DNA from 2 places in the Stenotrophomonas genospecies 5 genome. Region 1 is predicted to be linked to the other one. Evidence: riboswitches for the same ligand, from Rfam matches in the RefSeq annotation. Region 1 holds a riboswitch; the other holds the start of a gene.
What was found. A riboswitch is a leader RNA that binds a small molecule or an ion and turns the genes downstream of it on or off. The one in region 1 is predicted to bind cobalamin.

Region 1 (3,400 bases):
TATAGCGCCGGGCCTGCGCCCGGCGCGCCTGCTCATTTCGGCTGGTAGCGCACGCTCAGCTGATACTCGCGGCCCGGCTGGTTGAACCACGCCACGGTCTCGTACCTGCGGTCGAACACATTGGTTGCCCGGGCCAGCAGCGACCACGATGGCGTGAGCGCGTACTCGGCGCGCAGATCCAACGTGCCATAGCCGCCGACCTTCACCGTGTTGGCGGCATCGTCATAGCGCTTGCCCGCACCCTGTACGGTCAGGCCGGCACGGAATGCGCCGAAGCGGCGATCCACATCCAGCCGTGCGGTCTGCTGTGCACGGCGCGGCAGCCAGTTGTCGAACTGGCTGCTGCCGTTCGTGCGGTTGCGCGGGTCGGTGTAGCTCAGCTGTGCAGCGATGTCGAAGCCGGCCAGCACGACGCCGCCGGTCAGTTCGGCACCGCGGATGCGCGCCTTCTCCACCTGCTGCATCCTGAAGGTGGCTGCATCGTAGGTGATCAGGTCATCGATGCGGGTCTCGTACACATCCAGGCCCCAGCGCCAGCCCTGGCCCTGCTGCGAAATGCCCAGGTTGGCGCTCTTCGACTTCTCAGGATCCAGCGTCGGCACGCCGCTCCACGGGTCATACAGGTCGCTGAAGGTGGGAGCCTTGAAGGCCGTGCCGTAGCTGGCGTTGATGCGCAGGCCGTGATCCAGCTCCATCGCCCAGCCGATGCTGCCGGTGGCATGGTTGCCGAACTGCTGGTTGTCGTCGTTGCGCGCGCTGGCCTGCAGCTGGTGCCGGCCGAAGCGCCCCTGGTACTGCATGAACACACCGGTGTTGCGACGGCTGTCGACACGATAGCCGGCACTGCTGCCGTCCAGGTTGTCCTCACTCCAGTCCACACCGGCACTCAGCAGCTGGCCTTCGGCCACGCCGAAGTCGCCCTGCAGCGACGCGCTGTCACGATGCGTCTGCGCGCTGCCATGCACGCCGTCCGTGCCGACGTTGTCCGATTCGTTGTCACTGCGACCGACGTTGGCGGTCAGCACCAGCCGTTCGGCCGGCGTGTAGCGGACCTTGCCGGACAGTACCTGCTGGCGCGTCTCGGAGTAGTTGTAGTAGCCGTCGTAGTGGTTCTGGCCGTCGGCGCGCAGCGCGCTGCCCTCCACCGTCCACTGCTCGTTGAAGTTGTAGCCGCCGCGCAGGCTCTTGGAGAGGTTGCGGTAGCCGTCGCGGTCGGGTTCGTCGGCGAAGCAGCCGGTGAACAGCGTGGCCGAGCCCCGGCAGGCATCGATGCCATCGGAATGCTGGTAGGCGATGTCGGCGCCGAACCAGCCGCGTTCGCTGCTGCCACCGATGCCGCCGCTGGCCTCACGCAGGCCATTGCTGCCACCGCCCAGCTGCAGATGTGGCGCGAAGTCGCCCTGGTTGCGGCGGGTGAAGATCTGGATCACACCGCCGATGGCGTCGGCGCCATACAGGCTGGACTGCGGGCCCCGCACGATCTCCACGCGTTCGATCTGCGCCAGCGGCAGGTCCTGGATCATCGCCAGGCCGAGATCGGCGCTGTTGATGCGCACGCCGTCGACCAGCACCACCGTGTGGCCGGAGTTGGTGCCGCGCAGGAACAGCGAGCTCTGCTTGCCCAGGCCGCCGGCGTTGGTGAGGTTGATGCCGGCGCGGCCACGCAGCAGGTCCTGCAGCGAAGTGGCCTGGCTGGACTCGATCTGCGTCCGGTCGATCACCTGCGCAGGCGCGATGCTGTCCTGCAGGGCGATGGGGGTGCGGGTGGCCGTGACCAGGATGGGATCGAGCGCGCGGGCGCCATCATCGGCCTGGGCCAACGCGGGCAGGGCGGCCAATACGGCCAGGGAAAGCAATCGGGACTGCAGCTTCATCGGGGGACTCCAGGTGCCACGCACGCCCGCGTGGCGAAGGGGAGGAGCCGCGGAGGCAGGCAAGCGCCGATGCCGCAGGCAGTGCTGCGGACATCCAGCGCCATGCCCACCGCATCGCGACCTGAGGCTTCCGGGCCGGTCTCCGGGCTTGCCGCCAGGCGGCGCGAGGCCACCGTCCAGGCGCCTTCCCATGCTGTTGGCACAGTGGCGGTGTTGCCTGGAACTGACGTGCTTACCGTTGCGGGGGCAGCGCCGGCATGGCGTGGGTTCACGCGTCACCGGCTTCCCGTTTCAACCTGCCGGCCATGCCGCAGGTCACCTGGAAGTGCGCGCAGTCTACGGCATCGGCATGCCCGGTGCGGCGCATATGCGGCAATGTCTGTGGAGCTGATGATCCCCAGCCACTAGAATTGCTGCTTGATCCCGTGGTGCCGTTGCCGATGTCCGCCCGTTTTCCGCTGTCCCCGCGTTGCCTGCACAGGACGCATGCATGATCCTCGACCTGGTCCGCCACGCCGGCAACGGTCGCGACGAGTACCTCGATGGCCGCAGCGATCCACCGCAGCTGGCCCGCCTGCCACAGGAACTGGTGGAGGCCTACGCCACGCAGCCCTGGGAGCGGGTGATCAGCTCGCCCCGCCTGCGGTCACTGCACACAGCGATGGCGCTGGCCACCCCGCGCGGGCTGGACGTGGATGCAGACGAGGAGTGGGAAGAACTCGACTTCGGCGACTGGGACGGGCAGGCACTGTTCGACCTGCCGGAGCAGGCGCTGGCGGCATTCCATGCTGATCCGCATGCGTATCCGCCGCCCAACGGCGAAAGCTGGGGGCACTTCGAGCGGCGCATCGCGCGTGCGCTCGACCGCCTGCTCGACGATGACGACCCGCTGCCGACCGTCGTGGTCAGCCACGGTGGCCCGCTGCGCATGGTGCTGTCACAGGTCTGCGGCCTGCCGATGTCGCTGTGCTGGGCGCTGCGCATCGACCACGGTACGCGCCTGCGGGTCAGGTTGGAGCGTGGCGAGGCAGGCCTGGTGGGCGAGCTGCTGGAGTTGCAGCAGCCCTGATCCGGTCGGCGCCGATCAGTCCTCGTCCGCGCTTCCGGCCACGTTTTCTTCTGCGTCGTCGTCTGCGTCGAATCGCTGCTCGTGCACGGGCCCCGAGGCCGGGCCGGCCGCCTTCAGCGGGTGCGCGGCGATGCGCGCTTCGTAGTCCTGCACCAGCGCCTCGCGCTGCGGCTCGCCCAGTTCCTGCCAATGGCAGTCCAGCAGGGCGCCTTCCAGCGAGTAGAGCAGGTTCAGGCTGGGCTTGAAGCCGGCGCGCTTGACCTTGACGAAGGCACCCACCGCGCCGACGGCGGCCAGATCGTCACGGCTGCGCAGACCGACCTGGCGCAGCCACGCCGCACTTTTCGGACCGATGTTGCGCAGCTTCGGCGCACTCATCCCAGCGCCTCGACGAAGACGCGCGCGATGGCTTCCAGTCCGGCCTGGTCATCTGCATCGAAGCGACCGGTCTTCGGGC
Region 2 (3,400 bases), on a different contig from region 1:
ACGCAGCGCGATCCATAGCTCTGCACCCAGCCGTTGCCGGTAAAGGCGAAGCCTTCCAGCTGCTCGCCGAAGTACTCGACCATGTCGTTGCGCTCGAACTCGCCGTGGACCAGCACGTCCAGGCCCAGCGCTTCCTGCACGCGTACCGCATGCGCGGTCTGCTGTTCCAGGAAGGCCTCGTACTCGGCCAGGCCCAGCTTGCCGGACTTGTGCCGGGCGCGTGCCTCGCGCACCTCCAGCGTCTGCGGGAAGGAACCGATCGTGGTGGTGGGCAGCAGCGGCAGCTGCAGCGCCGCATGCTGCGCGGCGCGGCGCTGCGGGTAGGCGGTGTGCCGCTGCGCATCGGCCACGGTCAGCGCGGCCAGGCGTGCGGCCACGGCCGGGTTGTGCACGCGTGGCGAGCGACGACGCCCCTCCAGCGCAGCGCGATTGGCAGCCAGGCCCGCTTCCGCATCCGCCCTGCCATCGAGCGAGTCGGCCAGCAGGCGCAGTTCCTGCAGCTTCTGCCGGGAGAACGCCAGCCAGCCCTTCAGTTCGTCATCCAGCTTCTTTTCCAGCGCAAGATCTACGGGCGTGTGCAGCAGGGAACAGGACGGTGCCAGCCAGAGCCGGTCGGCGCCGCGGTCCACCTGGGCAAACCGGGCCAGGATCAGTGCGTTGTCCAGATGGGTGCGCCAGATGTTGCGGCCGTTGACCAGGCCGGCCGACAGCACGCGCTCGGCCGGCAGCGCCTTCAACACGGCGTCCAGCTGCTCCGGCGCGCGCACCAGGTCCACGTGCAGTCCGTCCACCGGCAGGCCGGTGGCCAACGCCAGGTTGTCCTCGAGCGCACCGAAATAGGTCGCGACCAGCAGTTTCGGACGCCGTGCCGTGGCCAACCGGGCATAGGCGCGCTCATAGGCTGCCTGCGCATCGGCGTCGAGATCCTGCACCAGCAGCGGCTCATCCAGCTGCACCCAATCCGCACCGGCGTCGGCCAGCTGGCCGAGCAGCTGCACATAGGCCGGCAGCAGCGCATCCAGCAGGTCCAGCGCGGTGCTGCCGTCGGTGGTCTTGGACAGCAGCAGGAAGCTCACCGGCCCCAGCAGCACCGGACGGGTATGGATGCCCAGCGCCCTGGCCTCGTTGAACTCCGCCAGCGGCTTGTCACCGCGCAGGGCGAAGGCCTGGTCCGCGTGCAGTTCCGGCACCAGATAGTGATAGTTGGTGTCGAACCACTTGGTCATCTCCAGCGCGCGCAGGTCGATGCCATCGCGCTGCAGGCCACGGGCCGTGGCGAAGTAGGCGGCCAGTGGATCGTGCGCGGCCAGTTCGCGGTAGCGTTCGGGAATGGCATCGAACAGCCATGCGGTGTCGAGCACCTGGTCGTACAGGCTGAAGTCGTTGCTCGGCGGTACATCGACGCCGGCCTCGATCTGCAGCTGCCAGTGCCGGGCACGCAGCGCCGCGGCGGTGGCCTGCAGGGTGGCGGCGTCGTCCTCGCCGGCCCAGTGGCGTTCGAGCGCCCGCTTCAGTTCGCGCTTGGCGCCGATGCGGGGAAAGCCCAGGTTGGTAACAGTGGTCATTGCAGCGTGTCCTCATTGCATGTCGGCATTGAGGAACGAAGGAACCGCAGGACGACGCGTGCCGTTGCCGGCCCACGGGCGTCTTGCCAGCGACCTTCGCCCCCGCGGGCGAACCGGATGCCGTGAAAAGGACGCACGTGGCCGCGCACCCTGCAGGCGCAGGACGACGACGGCCCCGGCAACCTCCCCGCGGAGATTCCAGGTCGAGTCAGAGGACGGTCGTGTCCCCCGGCCGGGGCCGGTATTCGGGCTGTTGGACGCGGGCCGCAGCCCACCTACTACCTGCCGCTTCCCAGGCGCGAGCCCAGTGCTGTTGGCAGGATTCGTTTCCATTCACCGCTGCGGGGCAGCTCCGGAATGGGCGCGCGAAGCGCCTTCACCGGATTCCCGTTTAAATTCATCCCTTCATTCGCATGAAGAGATGAATACCTTCGGCGTGCACAAGGTAGGCCGGTTGGCAGCAATGGTCAAGGCCCGGCATCACACCACCGGGATGTGGCGCCTTTCTCAGGCCGTGAGAGGCCGGCTTGCGATACTGGGAACCGACGGACGGGAGGTGACGTGTGGCGGCGAAGTACTGCGATCTGGTCATGAAAGGTGGCATCACCAGCGGCATCGTGTACCCCAATGCGGTACTGGCGCTGGCGCGCGAGTATCGCTTCAAGAGCATCGGTGGCACCTCGGCAGGTGCCATCGCCGCCGCGGTGGCTGCGGCGGCGGCCTATGGTGATCGCCGCCAGCAGGCGGGCGAGCCGCTGCCCGGCGATGCCGGGTACGGTGGATTGTCGGCGGTGTCGGCGCAGCTGTCGCGGCGCGGGTTCATCTACGGTCTGTTCCAGCCGGCGCGGGGCGCGCGTGCAGCCTATCGGCTGCTGGTGGTGCTGACTGGCAATGCAGGCTGGCCCCGCAAGCTGCTGTGCCTGGCCATCGCCGTGTTCCAGATTGCGCCGCTGGAAGTGCTGGTGTCGCTGGCATTGCTGCTCGCGCTGGGCGCGTGGGGCGGCGGCTGGAGTGGAGTGGCGGCAACGTTGCTGCCGTCCCTGCTGTGCGCCTACGGCGCTGGCGTGGCCGGGGCCGCGCTGCGGGTCGCGCGGGTGGCACGACGCAATCTGCTGGGCCTGTGCAGCGGCCTCGGCAGCGACGCGCGCCGGCCGGCGTTGACGGAATGGCTGCACGGCTGCCTGCAGCAGCTGTCAGGCAAGCCGGCCGATGTGCCGCTTACCTTTGCCGACCTGCACGATGCGCCGCGCTATGCCGACGAGCCGGACAGCCCGCATGCCATCACCCTGCAGATGATCACCACCTGCGTATCGCACAACGAACCCCGCACGCTGCCGTTGGGCGGCGCGCAGTTCTGGTTCCTGCGCGAAGAGTTCGACCAGCTGTTCCCGGCCAGCGTGGTGCAGTGGCTGGTCAACCATGCGGGTCCGCCGCTGGGCGTGGATGGACGACTCTATTACCGCCTGCCGCAGGGGCCGCAGCTGCCGGTACTGGTGGCAACGCGGATGAGCCTGAGTTTCCCGTTGCTGATCAGCGCAGTGCCGCTGCATGAGCCCTCGCGCCGCGAGCGCCGATGCGAGCCTGGAGCGACCGCCTCCGATCCGGAACACAACGTGGCCGACAGCATGGAGGGGCTGACCAGTGCCGGCCAGGCCTGCGGCCCGGTGATCACCGCCTTCCGGATCTGCTGGTTCTCCGATGGGGGCATCAGCAGCAACTTCCCGATCCATCTGTTCGACGCGGCGCTTCCGCGCTGGCCGACCTTCGCCATCAACCTGGTCTATCCACAGCATGCGGAGGAGGTCAGCTCCGGCGGCAATGCACGGCAGGCGCTG

Region 2: linked by a shared signal. The riboswitch ahead of metE (5-methyltetrahydropteroyltriglutamate--homocysteine S-methyltransferase) and the one ahead of btuB (TonB-dependent vitamin B12 receptor) in region 1 are both predicted to bind cobalamin.

What each region holds. Positions count from the first base shown of each region.
Region 1 covers NZ_JBTMUW010000003.1:281,192-284,591, reverse strand. Annotated here, with positions in the region: gene gph (phosphoglycolate phosphatase) at 1-5, shown strand, start outside; gene btuB (TonB-dependent vitamin B12 receptor) at 33-1,874, opposite strand; cobalamin riboswitch at 1,991-2,212, opposite strand; gene ACX9OW_RS18275 (histidine phosphatase family protein) at 2,365-2,943, shown strand; gene ACX9OW_RS18270 (TfoX/Sxy family protein) at 2,959-3,321, opposite strand; gene ACX9OW_RS18265 (GAF domain-containing protein) at 3,318-3,400, opposite strand, start outside.
Region 2 covers NZ_JBTMUW010000002.1:116,203-119,602, reverse strand. Annotated here, with positions in the region: gene metE (5-methyltetrahydropteroyltriglutamate--homocysteine S-methyltransferase) at 1-1,565, opposite strand, end outside; cobalamin riboswitch at 1,785-2,014, opposite strand; gene ACX9OW_RS15735 (patatin-like phospholipase family protein) at 2,156-3,400, shown strand, end outside.